3 linked regions of the Sphaerotilus microaerophilus genome follow. Each later gene encodes a partner of the first gene's protein in a complex. Links are inferred from orthologs where the notes say so. Each region holds a gene or a part of one and is shown on either strand. Other genes may lie near its edges. The genes, in order: accD, accB and accC.

Evidence for each region.
Region 2: the proteins of accD (region 1) and accB are in contact, whole or in part, in a solved structure (PDB 8UXZ), measured with the Escherichia coli proteins. The link is inferred for Sphaerotilus microaerophilus from one-to-one orthologs.
Region 3: the proteins of accD (region 1) and accC are in contact, whole or in part, in a solved structure (PDB 8UXZ), measured with the Escherichia coli proteins. The link is inferred for Sphaerotilus microaerophilus from one-to-one orthologs.

The regions. Positions count from the first base shown.
Region 1 is NZ_AP025730.1:2,530,412-2,540,754, reverse strand. What follows is about bases 1-2,827. They hold accD (acetyl-CoA carboxylase, carboxyltransferase subunit beta), read right to left. Parts: upstream 1,939-2,827; coding sequence 1,063-1,938; downstream 1-1,062. Other genes in these bases: trpB (tryptophan synthase subunit beta), read right to left, coding at 2,779-2,827; trpA (tryptophan synthase subunit alpha), read right to left, coding at 1,955-2,782; folC (bifunctional tetrahydrofolate synthase/dihydrofolate synthase), read right to left, coding at 1-931. Outside these bases: more of trpB, read right to left, coding at 2,828-4,083; NGK70_RS11020 (phosphoribosylanthranilate isomerase), read right to left, coding at 4,160-4,831; tRNA pseudouridine(38-40) synthase TruA, read right to left, coding at 4,828-5,649; NGK70_RS11010 (motility hub landmark protein FimV), read right to left, coding at 5,747-8,449; asd (aspartate-semialdehyde dehydrogenase), read right to left, coding at 8,701-9,843; leuB (3-isopropylmalate dehydrogenase), read right to left, coding at 9,940-10,343.
Region 2 is NZ_AP025730.1:6,016,486-6,024,803, forward strand. The notes cover bases 5,481-8,318. They hold accB (acetyl-CoA carboxylase biotin carboxyl carrier protein), read left to right. Parts: upstream 5,481-6,593; coding sequence 6,594-7,043; downstream 7,044-8,318. Other genes in these bases: NGK70_RS26180 (TlpA family protein disulfide reductase), read left to right, coding at 5,481-5,927; aroQ (type II 3-dehydroquinate dehydratase), read left to right, coding at 6,052-6,492; accC (acetyl-CoA carboxylase biotin carboxylase subunit), read left to right, coding at 7,153-8,318. Also shown: NGK70_RS26155 (ribonuclease catalytic domain-containing protein), read left to right, coding at 4-2,079; NGK70_RS26160 (energy transducer TonB), read left to right, coding at 2,189-3,061; aroE (shikimate dehydrogenase), read left to right, coding at 3,080-3,931; NGK70_RS26170 (transglycosylase domain-containing protein), read left to right, coding at 3,944-4,750; NGK70_RS26175 (hypothetical protein), read left to right, coding at 4,796-5,395; more of NGK70_RS26180, read left to right, coding at 5,412-5,480. UniProt on the Escherichia coli protein: This protein is a component of the acetyl coenzyme A carboxylase complex; first, biotin carboxylase catalyzes the carboxylation of the carrier protein and then the transcarboxylase transfers the carboxyl group to form malonyl-CoA.
Region 3 is NZ_AP025730.1:6,022,834-6,026,907, reverse strand. Bases 1,096-4,074 are described here. They hold accC (acetyl-CoA carboxylase biotin carboxylase subunit), read right to left. Parts: upstream 3,271-4,074; coding sequence 1,921-3,270; downstream 1,096-1,920. Other genes in these bases: aroQ (type II 3-dehydroquinate dehydratase), read right to left, coding at 3,931-4,074; accB (acetyl-CoA carboxylase biotin carboxyl carrier protein), read right to left, coding at 3,380-3,829; prmA (50S ribosomal protein L11 methyltransferase), read right to left, coding at 1,096-1,906. Outside these bases: NGK70_RS26205 (zinc-ribbon and DUF3426 domain-containing protein), read right to left, coding at 1-924; more of prmA, read right to left, coding at 998-1,095. UniProt on the Escherichia coli protein: This protein is a component of the acetyl coenzyme A carboxylase complex; first, biotin carboxylase catalyzes the carboxylation of the carrier protein and then the transcarboxylase transfers the carboxyl group to form malonyl-CoA.

The sequences.
Region 1 (10,343 bases):
CCAGCACCGCAGCGGCCTGCGGGTTGTGGGCCACGTCCAGCACCAGCGTCGGCTGGCCAGGCTGCACCTGGAAACGCCCGGGCAGCTGCACCATCGCCAGGCCATTGCGCACCGCCTGGGCCGGCACCGGCAGCCGGTCGCGCAGGGCCTCGAGCGCCGCCAGCACGCCCGAGGCATTGAGCAACTGGTTGGCCCCCCGCAGTGCCGGGTAGCCCAGCGCATTGCGCCGCCGCCCGCGGCCACTCCAGGACCACTGCTGGCGGTCGCCCTCGTGCCGGAAATCGACCCCCGCCTGCCAGACATCGGCACCCACGTCACGCGCATGCGCCTGCAAGCTCGCCGGCGGCTGCGGATCACCGATCACCACCGGCCGACCGGCACGCATGATGCCGGCCTTCTCGCGCCCGATCGCCTCGCGGTCGCCACCGAGGTAGTCCATATGGTCGAGCGCGATGGAGGTGATCACGGCGCAGTCCGTGTCGATCACATTGACCGCGTCGAGCCGACCACCCAGACCGACCTCCAGCACCACCGCGTCCAGCGGCTCGGCCGCCAGGCAGCGCAGGATCGCCAGCGTGGTGAACTCGAAGTAGGTCAGCGCCACGTCACCGCGCGCCGCCTCGACCGCCTCGAAGTGCGGCAGCAGCCGCTCGGCGACCACCACCTCGCCGTTCAGGCGCAGGCGCTCCTCGAAGTGCACCAGGTGCGGCGAGGTGTAGAGGCCGACCCGGTAGCCCGCCTGCAGCAGGATGGCCTCCAGCATCGCGCAGGTGGAGCCCTTGCCGTTGGTGCCGGCAACGGTGAACACAGGGATGTCGAAGTGCAGGCCGAGCCGCTCACGCACCGTGGTGACGCGATCGAGCGTCAGGTCGATGGTGACCGGGTGCAGTCGCTCGCAGTGCGCAAGCCAGTCGGCCAGGCTTCGGTTCATGGTCGGAGCAGAAACGGGGGAAAACGAGGCAGAAAGCTGCCGGTGGGGAGCCGCACACGCGCCGTGCGCTGGGGCCTGTCAACGACGAGGGGCGTCCGAGGACGCCCCTGGCGAAACCGATGCAGCGGGCGTCAGGCCACCGCGTCGGCGCTCTGGCGCTGCAGCATGGCCAGCGCACGGGCGATGGTTTGGCGCAGTTCACGCCGGTCCACGATCATGTCCAGCGCACCCTTTTCCATCAGGAACTCGGAGCGTTGGAAGCCCTCGGGCAGCTTCTCGCGCACGGTGTTCTCGATCACGCGCGGGCCGGCAAAGCCGATCAGTGCCTTCGGCTCGGCGATCACCACGTCACCGACGAAGGCGAAGCCGGCCGACACGCCGCCCATGGTCGGATCGGTCAGCACGCTGATGAAGGGCAGTTTGGCCTTGGACAGGCGGGTCAGCGACGCGTTGGTCTTGGCCATCTGCATCAGCGACAGCAGGCCCTCCTGCATGCGCGCACCGCCGGTGGCGGTGAAGCACACGAAGGGCACCTTCTGCTCCAGCGCCGACTCGACGCCGCGCACGAAGCGCTCACCCACCACCGAGCCCATCGAGCCGCCCATGAAGTCGAACTCGAAGCAGGCCGCCACCACCGGCATGCTCATCACCGAGCCGCCCAGCACGATCAGCGCATCGGTCTCGCCGGTGGCCTCCATGGCCTCCTTGATGCGCTCGGGGTACTTCTTGCTGTCCTTGAACTTCAGCGCGTCGACCGGCACCACTTCCTGGCCGATCTCGTAGCGGCCCTCGGCATCGAGGAAGGCGTCCAGGCGGGCCCGTGCACCGATGCGGTGGTGATGCGAGCACTTCGGGCAGACGTTGAGGTTCTGCTCCAGGTCGGTCTTGTACAGCACCGTCTCGCAGGCCGGGCACTTGACCCACAGGCCCTCGGGCACCGAGCGGCGCTCACTCTGATCGGTCTTCTGCTGGATCTTGGGGGGCAGCAGCTTGTCGAGCCAACTCATGCGCGCAACTCCTTACTTACTTCGTCGAGGCCGGGGCCAGGGTATCCAGGGCCGTGCGGATTTCGCGGATGAAACCGGCTGCCACCGGCACCACCGCCTCGCGCGGTTCCTGTTCAATCAGCTGGATGATACGGGAGCCGATGACTACCGCGTCCGACACACGCGCCACCGCCACCGCGGTGGCCGCATCGCGGATGCCGAAGCCAACACCCACCGGCACGCGCACGTGCTGGCGGATGCGGGGCACCATGCGCGCCACCGCGTCGGTGTCGAGGTGGCCGGCGCCGGTCACACCCTTGAGCGACACGTAGTAAACGTAGCCGGTGGCGATGCGGCCCACCTCGTCCATGCGGGTGTCGGTGGAGGTCGGCGCCAGCAGGAAGATCGGGTCCATCTGCCGCTCCCGCAAGCGCGCCGCAAAGGCCTCGCACTCCTGCGGCGGATAGTCGACGATCAGCACGCCGTCCACACCGGCGGCATGGGCATCGTCGACGAAGCGATCCGGCCCGTAGCGCTCCACCGGGTTGGCGTAGCCCATCAGCACCACCGGGGTGGTGGCATCGGACTCGCGAAAGCGCCGCACCATGGCCAGCACGTCGACAAGCCCGATGCCGCGCTCAAGGGCCCGCTCGCTGGCGCGCTGGATCACCGGGCCGTCGGCCATCGGATCGGAGAAGGGCACACCCAGCTCGATCACGTCGGCCCCGGCCGCGGCCATGCCGTGCATCAACTCGACGGTCACGTCCGCATAGGGGTCGCCGGCCGTGACGTAGGGGATCAGCGCCTTGCGACCTTCGGCGGCCAGGCGGGCAAAGGTGGCGGCAATGCGGTTCGTCGTACTCATTGGGCAGCTCCCGCGTTGCGCACCACTTCGACAGCCTGGGCACCGCTCTTGACGGTCTGCCCGCGGCAGGAGGGCCGGCAGAAGAACTCGGCGCCGGACAGGTCGGCCACGGTGCCGATGTCCTTGTCGCCACGTCCGGACAGGTTGACGAGGATGTGCTGGTCAGGTCGCATGGTCTTGGCCAGCTTCATCGCGTAGGCGACGGCGTGGCTGGACTCCAGGGCCGGGATGATGCCCTCGGTGCGGCACAGGTAGTGGAAGGCCGCGAGCGCCTCGTCGTCGGTGATGCCGACGTACTCGGCCCGGCCGATGTCCTTCAGGTAGGCATGCTCGGGGCCGACGCCGGGGTAGTCCAGCCCGGCCGATACCGAGTGCGTCTCGGTGATCTGGCCGTTGGCATCCTGCAGCACGTAGGTGCGGTTGCCGTGCAGCACGCCGGGCGCGCCGCGCTGCAGCGAAGCCGAGTGCTTGCCGCTGTCCATGCCGTGACCGGCCGCCTCGACGCCGATCAACCGCGTGCCCTCGTGCGGGATGTAGGGGTAGAAGATGCCCATCGCGTTGCTGCCGCCGCCCACGCAGGCGACCACCGCGTCGGGTTGCCGATCGTCACGACCATCGGCGCGGCCGATCATCCCCGGCATCTGCACCAGGCATTCATCGCCGATGACGCGCTGGAAGTCGCGCACCATCGCGGGGTACGGGTGCGGGCCGGCCACTGTGCCGATGATGTAGAAGGTGTTCTCGACGTTGGTGACCCAGTCGCGCATGGCCTCGTTCAGCGCGTCCTTGAGCGTTTTGCTGCCGGACTCCACCGGCACCACCCGGGCGCCCAGCAGGTCCATGCGGTAGACGTTCGGCGACTGGCGCTTGACATCCTCGCTGCCCATGTAGACCACGCACTCCAGGCCGTAGCGCGCGCAGATGGTGGCGGTGGCCACGCCGTGCTGGCCGGCACCGGTTTCGGCGATCACGCGCGGCTTGCCCATGCGCCGGGCCAGCAGCGCCTGGCCGATCACGTTGTTGATCTTGTGCGCGCCGGTGTGGTTGAGGTCTTCGCGCTTGAGGTAGATCTGCGCGCCGCCCATCTCGCGGCTGGTGCGTGCGGCGTGGTAGACCGGGCTGGGCCGGCCGACGAAGTGGGCCAGCTCGCGGCGGTATTCGGCCTGGAAGTCGGCATCGTGGCGGTAGTGCTCATAGGCCTCGCGCAACTCATCGAGGGCGTGGCTGAGCGTTTCGGCAACGAAGCTGCCGCCGTAGATCCCGAAGTGCCCACGGGCATCGGGTTGCTGATAGTCGAACATGGAGGAATCCTGTCGCAGGCCACCCGGCCTCCGCCCGTACACGATCACACGGGGGACGAAGCCGGTCGGCAGATACTCAGTAGGCGCTGTCGAGGTCGGCCAGGCGGGCATCGGCCTCGCGCACCGCATCGCAGAACTGGCGCATCAGCACCACGTCCTTGACCCCCTTGGCAGCCTCGACGCCCGAACTGACGTCAACGGCCCAGGGGCGCAGGCGCAGCACCCCATCGGTCACGTTGGCAGCATTCAACCCACCAGACAAAACGACCGGACAGGGAACGCTGGGGGGGACGAGCGACCAATCGAAGACCTTTCCTGCACCGCCGTACGCCTCGACATGGGCATCGAGCAACATCGCCCGGGCGTGCGGCAGCCCGGCGTACTGGCGTGCGAAGTTTAACAAATCGAAACCCGGCGCCATCCGCGCCGCCCGCAGGTAGGGGCGCGCGGCCTGCTCGCACTGCGCGGGGGTCTCGTCCCCGTGAAACTGCAGCAGCAGGTTGGGGATCGCCGCACAGGCCGCAGCGACGTCGTCCAGCGCGGCGTTGACGAACAACCCCACCGGCGTCACGAAGGGCGGCAGACGCGAGGCCAGCTGCGCCGCCCGCTCGACGCCCACATGCCGAGGACTGGGCGGGTAGAAGACAAAACCGATCGCGTCGGCACCGGCTTCGACGGCCGCGTCCAGATCGGCCTCGCGGGTCAGGCCGCAGATCTTGATGCGCGTGCGTGCGTGAACAGCAATCATGGGAAGGTAGCAGCAGAATCCCCGGCAGTGACGGAGCCGGGCAACCAATCGTGCGCCGCTGCCCCGTCCGGCAGGCCGTGGCAAGCATCGTAGCGTGGGCCGAGAAAGTACAGGCCGTCCGGTGCAAAGGTGGGCGCAGCAACATCGCGGTCGCGCGCAGTCAGCACCTCGCGCATCCAACCGGGCTCGCGAGCGCCGCTGCCCACCGCAACGAGACAGCCCATCAGATTGCGCACCATGTGGTGCAGGAAAGCGCTGGCCTCGAAGTCGAAGCGCCAGAAGGCCCCGTGCCGCTCGATGCGGATCTCGTGCATCTGCTTGACCGGGCTGCGCGCCTGGCAGTCGGCGGAGCGAAAGGAGGAAAAGTCGTGCTCGCCGATGAGGTGCGCGGCCGCCTCGCGCATGCCTGAGGCCTCCAGGGGCCGGAACACCCAGCCGACGAAGCCCGATTCCAGCGCTGGCCGCACCGGCGACTCGCGCAGCACGTAGGCATAGCGGCGCGCACGCGCAGAAAAGCGGGCGTGGAACCCATCATCGACACGCCGGCACCACTGCACCCCGACATCCTGCGGGAGGAAGCGGTTGGTGCCCCGCACCCAGGAAAAATCCGCCCGGTCGAGCGATGTGTCCAGGTGCACCACCTGGTTGATCCCGTGCACGCCGGTATCGGTGCGCCCGGCGCAGGTCACACGCACCGGCATCGCCGCAAACTGCGCCAGTGCCTCTTCCAGGACCTGTTGGACCGAGGCCACGCCCGCCTGGCTCTGCCAGCCGTGATAGGCCGTGCCGCGGTAGGTGATGCCCAAGGCAAGACGCACGTCGAGTCGACTCCAGTGGTTTGAAGCACAAAGACAAAGGGCGCGAGGGACACCGCCTTGGCGGCTCGCCCATCGCGCCCTGAAGGGGTTGGCGAGATCAGTTCAGGCTGTTGAGCATCGCCTGGGCCCTGGCCTTCAGCGCGCCGTCGGCCTTCTCGATCACTTCCTGCAGCAGGTCACGCGCGCCCTCGTGGTCGCCGATCTGGTGGAACTCCTCCGCCAGTTCGATCTTGCGGGCCAGCGGGTCGCCGTCGTCATCGTCCAGCCCCATCTCCAGCGAAGCACCCATGTCCAGCGGCGTCGCAGCCACCGTCGGGGCCGGCGCGTCGAGGTCGAGCGACAGGTCCGAGAGGTCCAGGCGTGGAGCAGGCGAGGGGGCAACGGGCAGATCCTGCAGTTCAAACTCCAGGCTGCGGCTGCTGCCGGAGTTCGACGTACCGGTCGGCGGCACGCTCGGGGAGAACGGCGGCACACTGGGCGAGAACACCGGGGGCACGCTCGGTGAGAAGGCCGCGGGCATGCTGCTGTGGTAGCCACTCATGCGCGCCGTGGGCGCCTCATCCATGTCGCCCGGCACGGAAATGTCCAGATCGACCACGGCGGTGCTTCCTGAGGGGATGTCGCCATCCAGGTTCAGGTCAGGCACGCTGTGCTCGAAGCGCGAAGGCGACGGCACCACGGACTGCGGCATGGTGCTGGCGCCGAGCATCTCACCGCCGCCGGCTTCTGCCGTCGAACCGGCACTGGGCTGCCCACCCGGCTCGTAGAGCGGGTTCTCGGGGTCGATCGAGCGGCCGAGCTCCTGGGCCCGCTGCCAGTCGTCTCCCTGCCCACCCGTCAGCCCATAGAGCTCACCGGCGAGCAACTCGTAGCCCTTGATGTCGCGGCGCTTGGCGTAGACCTCCAGCAGCTTGGTGCGGATGGCCAGACGCTCCGGATTGGTGCGCATGGCCTCCTTCAGGATCTCCTCGGCCTGCAGGTCCCGACCATAGGCCAGGTAGACATCCGCTTCGGCGACGGGGTCGACGTCACCGATGGCGTCGATCTGGCTGAGCGAATAGCTCATCGACGATGGCGCACCGGACGCGTCGCGCGTGTCGATGCGCTGACCACCGCTGGCGCCGAAGAAGGAGTCTGGCTGCAGCCGGCTTTCCAGGAACGACGTGACTCCGGCCTCGTCCTTGTTCTTGTTGCGGAAGCGGTAGAAGCCAAACCCGGCCAGCAGCGCCGCCAGCAGGCCCGCCCCTGGCAACAGCAGCGGGTTCTCCATCAGGGAGTCGACCAGCGACGGTTCCTCGGCCTGGATCGGCGGCACGACGACCGGCGACCTGGACGCAGCCACGGCGGGCTTCGACGCGGCTGCGACCAGCGGGGCACTGGCGGCCACGATCGGCATCGCCGCGCTGGCCGAAGCAGAGGCTGCCGATGCAGCCGCCATCACCATCGGAGCGGCGCTGGCCGCCACTGCAGGCGACGACACGGGTGCAAGTGCAGGTGCAGGCTTTGCGGCCACTGCGGCAGACGAGGCTGCAGAGGCCACACCCGTCGCAGCCGGTGCGGCAATCGTCGGCAGCAACGGTGCCTTGGCGCCCGCCACCGCGTTGCTGGCAGCCGCGCCGGCCGCCTTGGCAGCCGATGCGGGCGAGGCAGCAGCGGACGCCGCCTGGAGCTTCTTCAAGTCTTCCAGGTTGCGAGCCAACTCACCCACACGGTGGGCTGCGTCCTTCTGGGCGCGATCCTTGGCGATCTTGTCCTCGGAGGTCAGCGCCCCCGCCGACGAAGCGGCCTTGCCCTTGTCCAGTTGCAACCGGTCCGGCGTTGGCGCGGCCGCCTGCTTGCGGTCCTGCACTTCGGCCTGCACCTTGCCTGCCGACTTGCGGGCCGGTTCGGCCTCGTGGGTCTGCGCGGGCACCGCCCCCGCCAGACGCTGGCGGTAGGCGTTGAAGTCGGCGCTCTGCACCTGGATCACGCGGCGCGCCTCGCTCGCGTCGATGGCGGCAGCCTGCTCGCTCGACGGCACGCTGAGCACCACGCCCGCCTTCAGGCGGTTCATGTTGCTGCCGGAGAAGGCATGGGCATTGCCCCGGAACAGGCCGACCAGCATCTGCTCCAGCGACACGCCCGAACCCACGTTGCGCCCAGCAATGCCACCCAGCGTGTCGCCCGGCTTGACGCGGTATTCAAGCTGCTCGCCGTCGGACGCCTTTGACGCTGCGCGGACAGGCGCAGCCGCCTTCGGTTCTGCGGCAACCCGGGCCGGCGCTGGCGGCGCCACGGGCACCGGGGCAGGCTCGGCCGCCACGGCAGGCGGTGCTGCAGGCACAGGCGCCGTCGCGACAGGAGGCGCCGCCACCGCCACCGGCGTGGCCGGGGCGGGCACGGCCGCGGGCGCACGGGCCACGGCAGGCGGATCGAACAGCAGGGTGTACTCGCGCAGCAGGCGGCCGCTCGACCACGACAGCTCAAGGATCACGTCGACGAAGGGCTCCTGTACGGCGCGATCGCTGACGATGCGCAGGAAGGCACTGCCATCGGCCCTCCGCTGCACCACCACCGTGGTGGCCGGCAGCACCGGGTTGTAGTCGACCCCGGCGATGCGGTAGGCGTCCGGCGGCGCGATGCGCACGCGCAGGTTGGCCGCCTCATCCGGCGTCAGGCTGGTGACGTCGATCTCCGCCTTGAGCGACTCGCCCAATGCCGACTGCACCGTCAGGCGACCGAGGCTGAGCGCCCATGCCGATGGCGCGGCACACAGGGCCGCGGTGACGGCGGCCACGGCCGCCACTTCTTTCAGAGCCATGCGCCCCGTGCGCTTCGTCTGGATTTTCAAGGCGTCTCCCACGCTGCAGGAGCCGGAATAGATCCGGCGGCCCGCGTCAGTCAGGTCGGGCGAAGAGGATACAGAATATCTGAAAAGACAATAACATCAATAAGATACAAAGACAAGCTCATGCAGTCTCTGATGTTCCTGCCAAATCGACCCGGTGTGCGCAAGCGGACGGCGGTCGTTGCCCGAGGACAACGAGCCGCCGCCGCGCTCGGGCGGCTGTCTTATTGGCCGAGCAGGATACGCAGCATGCGGCGCAGCGGCTCGGCGGCGCCCCATAGCAACTGGTCGCCGATGGTGAACGCGCCGAGGTATTCCGGCCCCATCGCCATCTTGCGCAGGCGACCCACCGGAATCGTCAACGTACCGGTGACAGCCACGGGCGTCAGGTCACGGATCGTGGCTTCGCGGGTATTGGGCACCACCTTCACCCAGGCGTTGTCGGCCGCAATCATCGCCTCGATATCGGCGAGGGGCACGTCCTTGCGCAGTTTGAAGGTCAGGGCCTGGCTGTGGCAGCGCATGGCGCCGATGCGCACGCAGAAACCATCCACCGGCACGGCCGGCGCCGCAAAACCTTCGCCCTGACCGAGGATCTTGTTGGTCTCGGCCATGCCCTTCCACTCTTCGCGTGACACGCCGTTGCCCAGATCCTTGTCGATCCAGGGAATCAGCGAACCGCCCAGCGGGACGCCGAAATTCGCGGTTTCCGCTTCGCCCAACGAACGCTGCTTCGCGATGATCTTGCGGTCGATTTCCAGGATGGCGCTCTTCGGGTCATCCAGCAGCGCCTTGACTTCGGCATTGAGCGTGCCGAACTGGGTCAGCAATTCGCGCATGTGCTGGGCACCACCGCCGGACGCAGCCTGGTAGGTCTGCGTGCTCATCCACTCGACCAGGCCAGCCTTGTACAGCGCCCCCACGCCCATCAGCATGCAGCTGACGGTGCAGTTGCCGCCCACCCAGTTCCTGCCGCCCTTGGCCAGCGCATCCTTGATGACCGGCATGTTGACCGGGTCGAGGATGATGACCGCATCGTCCTTCATCCGCAGCGTCGAGGCGGCATCGATCCAGTGGCCGCTCCAGCCCGCCGCACGCAGTTTCGGGAACACCTCGGTGGTGTAGTCGCCACCCTGCGCGGTGATGATGACTTCGCAGCGCTTGAGCGCGTCGATGTCGAACGCGTCCTGCAGCTGGGTTTCGTTCTTCGCCATCGACGGCGCAGCGCCGCCGGCATTGCTGGTCGAGAAGAACAGCGGCTCGAAGTGGGCGAAATCACCTTCGGACACCATGCGGTCCATCAGGACCGAGCCCACCATGCCGCGCCAACCAACCAGGCCAACGAGGGGGTTCTTGGACAATGCCATTTTCAGATCACCTTTACTCAACAAGACTCCGGACCCTGGTTCTCCCGGCTCGTTCGCCGGGTCCAGAGGGGGTAGGGGCGAAACGATCCGAGAGCGTCAGCTCTTGATAATGGTTTTGCCAATGGTCTTGCCGGTCAGGGCAGCAACAACTGCATCGCCCATCTCGCGGGTGCCCACCTTGGTCGTGCCCTCGCTCCAGATGTCGCCGGTGCGCAGACCGGCCGACAGCACCGCCTTCACCGCGGATTCGATCCGGTCGGCGGCTTCGGGCTGGTTGAGGGAGTAGCGGAGCATCATGGCAGCGGACAGGATTGTAGCCAGCGGGTTTGCAATACCCTGACCGGCGATGTCCGGTGCGCTGCCATGGCTGGGTTCGTACAGGCCCTGGTTGGCAGCGTTCAGCGACGCGGAAGGCAGCATGCCGATCGAGCCGGTGAGCATCGCCGCCTCGTCGGACAGGATGTCGCCGAACATGTTGCCGGTCACCACCACGTCGAACT
Region 2 (8,318 bases), 3.5 Mb from region 1 along the record:
CCTATGCATGCCCTGTTCGAAGACGCCGGAAAGTTCCTCGCCGGCCGCGTGATGTCCGAAGCCGATAGCTCGATGCAGATCGAGCTGGAATCGGGCAAGCGGGTCAAGGTCAAGGCGGCCAATGTGCTGCTGAAATTCGACAAGCCCACCCCGGCCGAGCTGCTCGCCGAAGGGCAGCGGCTGGCCGCCGAGATGGACCTGGACCTGGCCTGGGAATTCGCGCCCACCGAGGAGTTCAGCTTCGCCGACCTGGCACGCGACTACTTCGACGCCAAGGCCGGCGTGGTGCAGCAAGCCGCCGCGCTGTTCGGCCTGTTCGGTGCGCCGCACTACTTCCGCCGCAGCGGGCGCGGCATGTTCCGCAAGGCCCCCGAGGAGCAGGTCAAGGCCGCGCTGCTGGCCATCGAGCGCAAAGCGCAGGTGGCCGCGCAGATCGAGGCCTGGGCCAGCGAGCTGGTGGCCGGCCAGTGCCCGGCGCCGGTGCGCGAGCAGCTCTACAAGATCCTCTTCAAGCCCGACAAGAACGGCCCCGAGTACAAGGCGGTGGTCGAGGCAGCCAAGCGCGCCCAGCGTGCGCCACTGGACCTGCTGCTGGCGGCTGGGGCGATCGACAGCCCCTACCAGTTCCACTGGCGGCGCTTCCTCTTCGAGCAGTTCCCCAAGGGCAGCGGCTTCCCGGCCACGCTCGCGGCACCGGCCATCAAAGACGAACTGCCGCTCGCGCCGGTGCAGGCCTTCTCGATCGACGACTCGGCCACTACCGAGATCGACGACGCGCTGTCGCTCCAGGGCCTGGGCACGGGCACGGTGACGCTGGGCATCCACATCGCCGCACCGGGCCTGGCGATCACGCCCGACTCGGCGCTGGACAAGGTGGCGCGCGAGCGCCTGTCCACCGTCTACATGCCGGGCTGGAAGCTCACCATGCTGCCCGACGAGGTGGTGCAGACCTACACGCTGATGGAAGGGCGCGACTGCCCGGCCGTGTCGCTGTACGTGCGCATCGACGAGGCCACGCTGGCCATCCAGGGCAGCGAGACCAGGCTGGAGCGCGTGCCGATCGCTGCCAACCTGCGCCATGACCAGCTGGATGCCGTGATCACCGAGGCGGCGCTGGAGAGCGGCGCACCCGCCGATTTCGCCTTCGCGAACGAGCTGTCGTTCTGCTGGCGGCTGGCCAGGCAGCTCAAGGCACAACGCGAGGTGGTGCGCGGCAAGCCGGAGATCTTCAACCGGCCGGACTACAACTTCCGCCTCGTCGATGCCGACGGGCAGCCCAACGCGGTGGAGCCCAGCGGGCACGAGGCCGTACAGATCAGCGAGCGGCGCCGCGGCGCGCCGCTGGACCTGATCGTGGCCGAGGCGATGATCCTGGCCAACAGCACCTGGGGCGGCTGGTTGGCCGAGCTGGGCGTGCCGGGCATCTACCGCAGCCAGGCCAGCCTGGCGCCAGGCATCAAGGTGCGCATGGGTACCCGGGCGCTGCCGCACGCGGGCATGGGGGTGGCGCAATACAGCTGGGCCACGTCGCCGCTGCGTCGCTACGTGGACCTGGTCAACCAGTGGCAGATCATCGCCTGCGCACGCCACGGCCGCACCGCCGCGCTGGCTGCGCCCTTCAAGCCCAAGGACGCCGCGCTGATGGCGATCCTTTCGGGCTTCGACGCCGCCTACAGCGCCTACAACGCCTACCAGAACGGCATCGAGCGCTACTGGACGCTGCGCTGGCTGGAGCAGAACGGCATCACCGAGCTGGATGCCGCCGTGCTGAAGGACGGCCTGGTGCGCGCCGACACCCTGCCGCTGGTGCTGCGCGCCGTGGGCGCCGAGAACATGCCGCGCGGCGCGCGGGTGCGGGTGCGCCTGGGTCGGGCCGACCTGCTGATGCTGGAGATCTCCGGCACCGTGGCCACGCGCCTGGACGACCCGTCCCGCAGCGACGATGACGCCGTGCTGGGCGACGAGAGCGAGGATGCCGAGGACAGCGCCGTCGAGGCGGCCGCGCCGCTGGCGCTCGCCATTGACGTGGCCGATGCCGAAGCGGTCCCGGCCGAGACCGGCGGGGCTGCGGGCGGTTGACTCGAACGGCTGAAGGCACAATCCCGCACTGCACAATCCGGCAACGCCACCGACCGCACCGGCCGGCGGCCGACCGACGCCTCACCTGCCCCGCCCCGTGACCGCATCGATGCAGCGACTCAAGCAACTGTCCACCCTGCAGCTGGCGCTGCTGGTGTCGCTGTGCGTGCACGCGGCCGTGCTGATGATCCGCGTGGCCGCGCCGGAGGCCTTCGACCGCATCCTGGAGGACACCCCGCTGGAGGTGGTGCTGGTCAACGCCAGCACCGCTGCCAAGCCGCAGAAGGCCCAGGTGATCGCACAGCGCAACCTGGCCGGTGGCGGCGACGCCGAGCTGGGCCGGGTCACCTCGCCGCTGCCGCCCGCCCTGCAGAGCCAGGCGGGTGATTCCTACGAGGAGTCGCGCCGGCAGGTCGAGCAGATGCAGGTGCAGCAGATGATGATGCTGGCGCAGCTCAAGCGCGAACTCGCCACGATGGGCCAGCCCGACGTGCCCCGCGGGGCCGGCAGCACCCGCGCCAGCGCCGACGAGGATCGCCGCCGCCAGCTGCTGGCGCTGCTGGCGCAGATCGAGAAACGCATCCAGGACGAGAACGCCCGCCCACGGCGGCGCTTCGTCAGTCCCGCCGCGCGCGAAGGCGTGCACGCGATCTACTACGACACGCTGCGCCGGCGCATCGAGGACCTGGGCACCCGCAACTTCCCCGAGGCGCAGGGGCAGAAGCTCTACGGCGAGCTGACCATGCTGGTCGCGGTGGACATGGACGGGCGCGTGGCGCAGGCCGAGGTGATCGAGAGCTCACGCAACCGCACGCTGGACCGCCGCGCGATCTCCATCGTCAAGGCCGCCGCACCCTATGGCCCGTTCACCGCACCGATGCGGGCCCAGTTCGACCAGCTGGTGTTCATCTCGCGCTTTCGCTTCACCCGCGACGAGGGCCTGCGAGCCGCCGTGGAAGACGCCAGTTCACAACGTCCCTGACCCCGCCCAGACTTCTCCATGGACCGCTACGCCGTCGTCGGCAACCCCGTCGAGCACAGCCGCTCGCCTCGCATCCACCAGCTCTTTGCCGCCCAGACGGGGCAGATCATCGAGTACACCCGCCTGTGGGCACCGCTGGACGGCTTCACGGCGACGGTGCGCGCCTTCGCCGCAGAGGGCGGACGTGGCTGCAACGTGACGATGCCCTTCAAGGCCGAGGCCTGGTCGCTGGCCGCCCGGCGCAGCTCGCGGGCCGAGCTGGCGCGTGCCGCCAACACCCTGCGCTTCGATGCCGAGGGCTGGTGGGCCGACAACACCGACGGGGCCGGGCTGGTACGCGACCTCGGCGTCAATGCCGGCGTCGCCCTGGCCGGCCAGCGCCTGCTGCTGCTGGGTGCCGGTGGCGCCGCGGCCGGCGTGCTGGGGCCGCTGCTGGAGAGCCGCCCGGCCGAGCTGGTGGTGGCCAACCGCACCGTCGAGCGCGCCGTAGAACTGGTCGAGCGGCACGCCGAGCTGGCCCGCCAGGCCGGTGTGCGGCTGGTTGCGCAGGGTTTGAACGGGCTGGCTGGCTTGGCCGGACCAGGCGGCTTCGATGTGCTGATCAATGGCACCGCCACCAGCTTGCAGGCCGACGCAATGCCGATCGAGACCGGCCTGCTGCGCCCGGGCGCGCTGGCGCTGGACATGGCCTACGGGGCGCCGGCACGCGGCTTCATCGCCTGGGCACAGGCGCAGGGCGCGGTCGGGCGCGACGGGCTGGGCATGCTGGTCGAGCAGGCGGCCGAGTCCTTCACCGCCTGGCGTGGCGTGCGGCCTGACACGGCCCCGGTGCTGGCCATGCTGCGTCGGGAAGTCGACGGCCTGGCCTGACGGGACCGCCGCATGAGAACGCTGAGGGAGCTGCTGCACAGCCACGTGGTGCGCATCGGCGCGCTGCTGCTGCTGAGCGCGGTGGCGCTGCAGCTGTATTTCCTGCTGCGCATCGCGCTGATGACGGTGATCGATCCGCAGTCCACCAGCTTCCAGCGCAGCGAGATCTGGCGCCTGGCGGTGGAACAGCACCAGGTGCTCTGGAGCCAGGAATGGGCCGACTACGCCCGCACCAGCGACCACCTCAAGCGGGCTGTGATCGCCAGCGAGGATGCGCGCTTTGCCGAGCACAGCGGCGTGGAGTGGGACGCGATCGAGAAGGCCTGGGAACGCAACCAGCGTGCCGAGGACCGGGCCGAGCGGGTCAATGCCGCCCAGGAACAACGGGCGAAGAAGGCCACGTCCACCGGCCGGCCTGCGCCGGCGGCGGCGCCGAAGAAGTTCGAGGTCAAGGTGGTGGGCGGCTCCACCATCAGCCAGCAGCTGGCGAAGAACCTCTTCCTCTCCGGCGAGCGCACCGCGGTGCGCAAGGCACAGGAGTTCGTGATCACCTTCATGCTGGAGGCCTGCCTGTCCAAGCAGCGCATCCTGGAGATCTACCTGAACAACGTCGAGTGGGGCGAGGGCGTGTTCGGCGCGCAGGCCGCCGCGCGGCACTACTTCCGCAGCGACGCCGCCCGCCTCGGGCCTGCCCAGGCCGCCCGGCTGGCGGTGATGCTGCCCGCCCCCAAGCGCTTCGAGAAGCGCCCGGGCTCGGCCTACGTCAGCGGGAGGGCGGGCACCGTGGTGGCCCGCATGGGCGCGGTCGAGCTGCCCTGAAACCCTGCAGGCCCGCGCCGCCAGGCCGCCTCCTAGAATTTGTGCATGAGCAGTGACACCGAGCGCGATGAGCTGGCCGCCGCGGCCGCCAGGCTGGTGGTCGAGGAGGGGCTGGAGTACGGCCCGGCCAAGAAGCGTGCGGCACGTGATCTCGGGCTGAATGGCCGCCGCGCCGCCCTGCCCGACAACGAGGCGGTCGAGGCGGCGGTGCGCGAGCACCTGGCGCTCTTCCACGCCGACACCCAGCCCGCCGAACTGGCCGAGCTGCGCCGCATCGCCTTGCGCTGGATGGAGCGGCTGGCCGAGTTCCGCCCGCACCTGAGCGGTGCGGTCTGGCGCGGCACCGCCACGCGGCTGTCGGCCATCCACCTGGACCTGTACTGCGACGACCCGAAGTCGGCCGAGCTGGCCCTGCTGAACCTCGGCGTGGATTACGAGGTCGGCTCGGCGCCCGGCCCGCGGGGCCGCGAGGTGGATGTGCTCAGCATCGCCGAACGCAGCCAGGCCCTGGGCGATTGGGTGACACTGCACCTGAGCGTACTCGACCACGACGACCTGCGCGGCGCCCTGCGCGCCGATGCCCAGGGGCAGACCTGGCGCGGCGGGCTCGATGCGCTGCGCCGGCGCCTCGAAACCACCGCCTGACGAAAGGACGCCATCGATGCAACGACGCCACTGGATGATGCTGGCCGGCGCCACAGCGGGGCTGGCCGGCGCAGCGGCTTGGCGGCTGCGCCCCGATGCCGGCGGTGCCGCCGCGTCAGCGCCACTGTGGGCGACCCGGCTGCCGCAGGTCGGCGGCGGCGAGCTGGCCTTCAGTGAGCTGAAAGGGCAGGCGCTGCTGGTCAACTTCTGGGCCACCTGGTGCCCGCCCTGCGTCAAGGAAATGCCGCTGCTGGACCGCTTCGCACGCGAGCAGGCTGGCAGGGTGACGGTGGTCGGCATCGCGGTGGACCGGGCCGAGGCGGTGCGGGCCTTCCTGGCGGCCACGCCGGTGGGTTTTCGCATCGGCGTGGCCGGCTTTGCCGGCAGCGGCCTGGCGCGTGAGCTGGGTAACCCGCAGGGCGGCCTGCCCTTTTCGGTGCTGTTCGATCGGCAAGGGCAAATCGTCGACCGCAAGCTCGGCGAGACGCTGCCCGCCGAACTGCAGGATTGGGCCAGGCGGGTGGCCAGCTGATCGTTCGCGACCTGCCTGGCGGGGCTGATGCGCCACGCGTTCGAGCGAACATTGCGCGCGATGGCGACTTTTGGGGCGAAATGCGCGTAAAGTCGCTGGTTTCGCTTTCTGTGTCCCGACCACGATGCACATCCTGATCCTCCAGGGGCCCAACCTCAACCTGCTGGGCACACGCGAGCCGGGCGTCTACGGCGCCACCACGCTGCCGCAGATCCAGGCGGGCCTGGATGCCTACGCCGCCGAGCGCGGCGTGCGCCTGAGCCACTTCCAGAGCAACCACGAAGGCGGCCTGGTCGACCGCATCCACGCTGCACGCACGGAGGGGGTGGACTTCATCATCATCAACCCGGGCGCCTACACGCACACCAGCGTGGCCATCCGCGATGCGATCACCGGCGTGGCGATCCCGTTCGTCGAGGTGCACCTGTCCAACGTGCACCGGCGCGAGGCCTTCCGCCACCATTCCTACTTCTCCGATGTGGCCGAGGGCGTGATCGTCGGCCTCGGCCCGCTGGGCTACCGGCTGGCGCTGGACTACGCGCTGCAGCGCGCCGCACCGCGCTGATTCCCGTCCGGCTGCGGCTGGCCCCAGTCCGTGCCCCTGCGGGCATCCGGCCAGGCCAGCCCCATCCAGCCCCCCCCCGAACCAGTCACCTGGAGCTTCCCATGGATCTACGCAAACTGAAGACCCTCATCGACCTCGTGTCGGATTCCAACATCGCCGAACTCGAGATCACCGAGGCCGACGGCAAGGTGCGCATCGTCAAGAGCAGCCCGGTGGTGACCGTGGCGCACGCGGCCCCGATGGTGGCCGCTGCCCCAGTCCTTGCGGCTGCTCCTGTCGCTGCACCCGCCGCCGCCCCTGCCGCCCCCGAGTTGACCGGGCACATCATCAAGTCCCCGATGGTCGGCACCTTCTACCGTGCCTCCAGCCCGGGCGCCAAGGCGCTGGCCGACGTCGGCCAGCAGGTCAAGGAAGGCCAGGCGGTGTGCATCATCGAGGCGATGAAGATCATGAATGAGATCGAGTCCGACCACGCGGGCACGATCACCAAGGTGCTGGTCGAGAATGGCCAGGCCGTCGAGTACGGCCAACCGCTGTTCATCATCGAGTGAGCCGGCGTCACCGCCTGCCCAGCCGAGTGGGCGAGCAGGTGGGGCAGATCGACCGGGCCCGGCATCCTGCGCGGGCCCTCAGCGTGCCCATGAGGCCGCGGAGAAGTACATGTTCAAGAAGATCCTGATTGCCAACCGGGGTGAGATCGCCCTGCGTATCCAGCGCGCGTGTCGGGAAATGGGCGTGGGGGCGGTGGTCGTCTACTCAGAGGCGGACCGCGACGCAAAGTACGTCAAGCTGGCCGACGAGGCGGTGTGCATCGGCCCGGCCCCCTCGGCCCAGAGCTACCTGCACATGCCCGCGATCATCTCGGCCGCCGAGGTGACCGACGCCGAGGCCATCCACCCGGGTTACGGCTTCCTGTCGGAGAACGCCAACTTCGCCGAGCGCGTCGAACGCAGCGGTTTTGCCTTCATCGGCCCCACGCCCGAGTCGATCCGCCTGATGGGCGACAAGGTTTCTGCGAAGAACGCAATGATCGAGGCGGGTGTGCCCACCGTCCCCGGCTCGGCCGGTGCGCTGCCTGATGGCGCCGACGAGATCATCCTCACGGCCCGCCAGGTCGGCTACCCGGTGATCATCAAGGCCGCGGGCGGCGGCGGCGGCCGCGGCATGCGCGTGGTGCACACCGAGGGCGCCTTGCTCAACGCGGTGCAGACCACCAAGGCCGAGGCGGGTGCCGCCTTTGGCAACCCGGCGGTCTACATGGAGAAATTCCTGGAGAACCCCCGCCACGTCGAGATCCAGATCCTGGCCGACCAGCATGGCAACGCAGTGTGGCTGGGTGAGCGCGACTGCTCGATGCAGCGGCGGCACCAGAAGATCATCGAGGAGGCGCCGGCACCGGGCATTCCGCGCAAGGTGATCGAGAAAATCGGCGAGCGCTGCGCCGCCGCCTGCAAGAAGATCGGCTACCGGGGTGCCGGCACCTTCGAGTTCCTGTTCGAGAACGGCGAGTTCTACTTCATCGAGATGAACACCCGCGTCCAGGTGGAACACCCGGTGACCGAGTTGATCACCGGCGTGGACATCGTGCAGCAGCAGATCCGCATCGCCGCGGGCGAGAAGCTGCCGTTCACGCAGAAGCAGATCTCGGTGCGCGGACACGCCATCGAGTGCCGCATCAACGCCGAGGATCCCTACACCTTCCTGCCCTCGCCAGGCCGCATCACGATGTGGCATCCACCGGGGGGCCCCGGCGTGCGCGTGGACTCGCACGCGTACACCAACTACTACGTGCCGCCCAACTACGACTCGATGATCGGCAAGATCAT
Region 3 (4,074 bases), 3.5 Mb from region 1 along the record:
CATGTGCGGCGCCGAGACCTCATGCGATGAATGGTTCCGTACCTGCACCGTGAGTCGGTAACCATCTACGCCGGGTGGGTGCGTGAGCACCGCGTTGTCGACCTCGACGGCTTCCAGAACGACCGGTGGACGCAAGGACAGGCCCAGCGAAGCCGACAGGGAGCCAAGAGGTCCCTGGCAACTTTCGCAAACGGCGGCGATCTGATCGCGGCGATGGACAGCGACCTGGCCTGCCAAGAGCAGGGCGCCAGCCAGTACGGCCACGGTCACGGTCCCCCGTACCAGAGGCCGATTCCATCTTGCACGCCGCTCGGCGTCCAGCACGAATGCAGGAAGATCTTCTGGATGGTTGTCCGCAGCAAGTGTCGAGGCAATCAGGGCCTCCTCGGTCGCTGCGGTCGTGGAAGGGGGGGCGGACTCTTCTTCGCGATCGATGTGCTGTTCGATGGCGCGGGTACGCTTCTTGGACGCTTCATCCTGCAGAGGTGTCTGAGAAACATCCCCTGCCAACAGCGTATCCTCGGCCTCGTCGTCGGCTTGTGTGGGCGGTTCGGATCGCTCTGCAGGATCCTGTGGGCGATGCCCCGGATGTGCGTTCTTGTCTGCAGATCGTTGCAGAGGAGCCATCGCAGTCGACGTCTCCACCGCCGGAGCATCCCCTGGGGCAGCGGTCGGTTGCGTTTCCGCCACCGGAGCAGCGTGTGGCATGTCGGCCGGAGGCGTCACCTCGGTGGGTTCAGCGGCCAGTCCGCCCCGGTCAGGCCGCACGGCTGGTTCCACGTCGAGTGCGCCCGGCAGGGTGCGAAGTCCCTGCATCATCGAATCACGCCGCTCCAGGTCGAAGAGACCTTCGAGCGCATTGAACACGTCGTGGCAGTGGCCGCAGCGTACCCAGCCTTCGGAGACCTTGAGTTGGTCTTCCACCACCTTGAAGACTGTCCCGCAGGACGGGCACGACGTGGCTAGACTCATCGTCGACCGACAGTCTGGTCGCTGGTCACGGCCGGCGGGCTGTCAACAGCACCCAGCCCTCTTGCGTGTCCGATACCTGCAGTTCGACCCAGGGTGCGTAGGCGGTGCGGAGTTCTTCGATCTGCCGCTCCAGGATGCCCGCCAGCACCAGGTGGCCACCGGATGTGACGTGGCCGCACAGCAGCGGGGCCAGCAACTTCAGCGGTGCAGAGAGGATGTTGGCCAGCACCAGGGGGTACGTTCCCTCGGCGGCCTCAGGCAGTCCGCAGTGCAGTTGCACGCCGTTGGCATCGGCATTGCGGGCCGAGGACTCGACAGCTGCCGGGTCGATGTCCACCGCGTCGACGCTGCCAGCACCAAACTTGGACGCCGCGATGGCCAGGATGCCCGAGCCGCAACCATAGTCCAGCACGCGGTCCCAGCTGCCCGACAGTGAGGCGGACTGGTTGGCGATCCAGCGCAGGCACATGCGGGTGGTGGGGTGCGTGCCGGTCCCGAAGGCCAGGCCCGGATCCAGGCGGATCACCTCACGCGCCTGCGCCGGCACCTCATGCCAGCTGGGCACGATCCAGAACGTCGGCGTGATCGGCACGGGCGAGAACTGGGACTGGGTAAGGCGCACCCAGTCCTGCTCCTCGACCGGTCGAACGCCCTGCACATGAACGCCCTGGGCCTCATCGAGTTCCAGCAGCCCGACGCAGGCGGCCTGGGCCGCTGCTTCGTCCTCGAACAGGGCCTTCAGCACCGAGCGTTGCCAGCCGGCGACCTTCTCGGTCTGCGTTTGCGGCATGCCCGGCTCGCCGAAGATCGGCTGCTCGTCGGGGGTGTCCGCATCGGCGTCCTCGACGGTCACCGCCGCAGCATCAAGCTCCAGCAGGGCGTCGCTGACGAGGTCCACGCCGGTGGCAGGCACCAGCAGCAGCAATTCGACCATCAGGGGGCTCCAGGTCAGCGGCGGCGTTGCGCCATCCAGCCTTCCAGATAGTGGATGCTGGTGCCGCCGTCGATGAAGGCCTTGTCGGCCATGAGTTCGCGATGCAGCGGGATGTTGGTCGAGATGCCTTCGACCAGCGTTTCCTGCAGCGCGCTGCGCATGCGGGCCAGCGCCTGGTCGCGCGTATCGCCGTGGACGATGATCTTGCCGATCATCGAGTCGTAGTTGGGCGGCACGTAGTAGTTGGTGTACGCGTGCGAGTCCACGCGCACGCCGGGGCCCCCCGGTGGATGCCACATCGTGATGCGGCCTGGCGAGGGCAGGAAGGTGTAGGGATCCTCGGCGTTGATGCGGCACTCGATGGCGTGTCCGCGCACCGAGATCTGCTTCTGCGTGAACGGCAGCTTCTCGCCCGCGGCGATGCGGATCTGCTGCTGCACGATGTCCACGCCGGTGATCAACTCGGTCACCGGGTGTTCCACCTGGACGCGGGTGTTCATCTCGATGAAGTAGAACTCGCCGTTCTCGAACAGGAACTCGAAGGTGCCGGCACCCCGGTAGCCGATCTTCTTGCAGGCGGCGGCGCAGCGCTCGCCGATTTTCTCGATCACCTTGCGCGGAATGCCCGGTGCCGGCGCCTCCTCGATGATCTTCTGGTGCCGCCGCTGCATCGAGCAGTCGCGCTCACCCAGCCACACTGCGTTGCCATGCTGGTCGGCCAGGATCTGGATCTCGACGTGGCGGGGGTTCTCCAGGAATTTCTCCATGTAGACCGCCGGGTTGCCAAAGGCGGCACCCGCCTCGGCCTTGGTGGTCTGCACCGCGTTGAGCAAGGCGCCCTCGGTGTGCACCACGCGCATGCCGCGGCCGCCGCCGCCGCCCGCGGCCTTGATGATCACCGGGTAGCCGACCTGGCGGGCCGTGAGGATGATCTCGTCGGCGCCATCAGGCAGCGCACCGGCCGAGCCGGGGACGGTGGGCACACCCGCCTCGATCATTGCGTTCTTCGCAGAAACCTTGTCGCCCATCAGGCGGATCGACTCGGGCGTGGGGCCGATGAAGGCAAAACCGCTGCGTTCGACGCGCTCGGCGAAGTTGGCGTTCTCCGACAGGAAGCCGTAACCCGGGTGGATGGCCTCGGCGTCGGTCACCTCGGCGGCCGAGATGATCGCGGGCATGTGCAGGTAGCTCTGGGCCGAGGGGGCCGGGCCGATGCACACCGCCTCGTCGGCCAGCTTGACGTACTTTGCGTCGCGGTCCGCCTCTGAGTAGACGACCACCGCCCCCACGCCCATTTCCCGACACGCGCGCTGGATACGCAGGGCGATCTCACCCCGGTTGGCAATCAGGATCTTCTTGAACATGTACTTCTCCGCGGCCTCATGGGCACGCTGAGGGCCCGCGCAGGATGCCGGGCCCGGTCGATCTGCCCCACCTGCTCGCCCACTCGGCTGGGCAGGCGGTGACGCCGGCTCACTCGATGATGAACAGCGGTTGGCCGTACTCGACGGCCTGGCCATTCTCGACCAGCACCTTGGTGATCGTGCCCGCGTGGTCGGACTCGATCTCATTCATGATCTTCATCGCCTCGATGATGCACACCGCCTGGCCTTCCTTGACCTGCTGGCCGACGTCGGCCAGCGCCTTGGCGCCCGGGCTGGAGGCACGGTAGAAGGTGCCGACCATCGGGGACTTGATGATGTGCCCGGTCAACTCGGGGGCGGCAGGGGCGGCGGCGGGTGCAGCGACAGGAGCAGCCGCAAGGACTGGGGCAGCGGCCACCATCGGGGCCGCGTGCGCCACGGTCACCACCGGGCTGCTCTTGACGATGCGCACCTTGCCGTCGGCCTCGGTGATCTCGAGTTCGGCGATGTTGGAATCCGACACGAGGTCGATGAGGGTCTTCAGTTTGCGTAGATCCATGGGAAGCTCCAGGTGACTGGTTCGGGGGGGGGCTGGATGGGGCTGGCCTGGCCGGATGCCCGCAGGGGCACGGACTGGGGCCAGCCGCAGCCGGACGGGAATCAGCGCGGTGCGGCGCGCTGCAGCGCGTAGTCCAGCGCCAGCCGGTAGCCCAGCGGGCCGAGGCCGACGATCACGCCCTCGGCCACATCGGAGAAGTAGGAATGGTGGCGGAAGGCCTCGCGCCGGTGCACGTTGGACAGGTG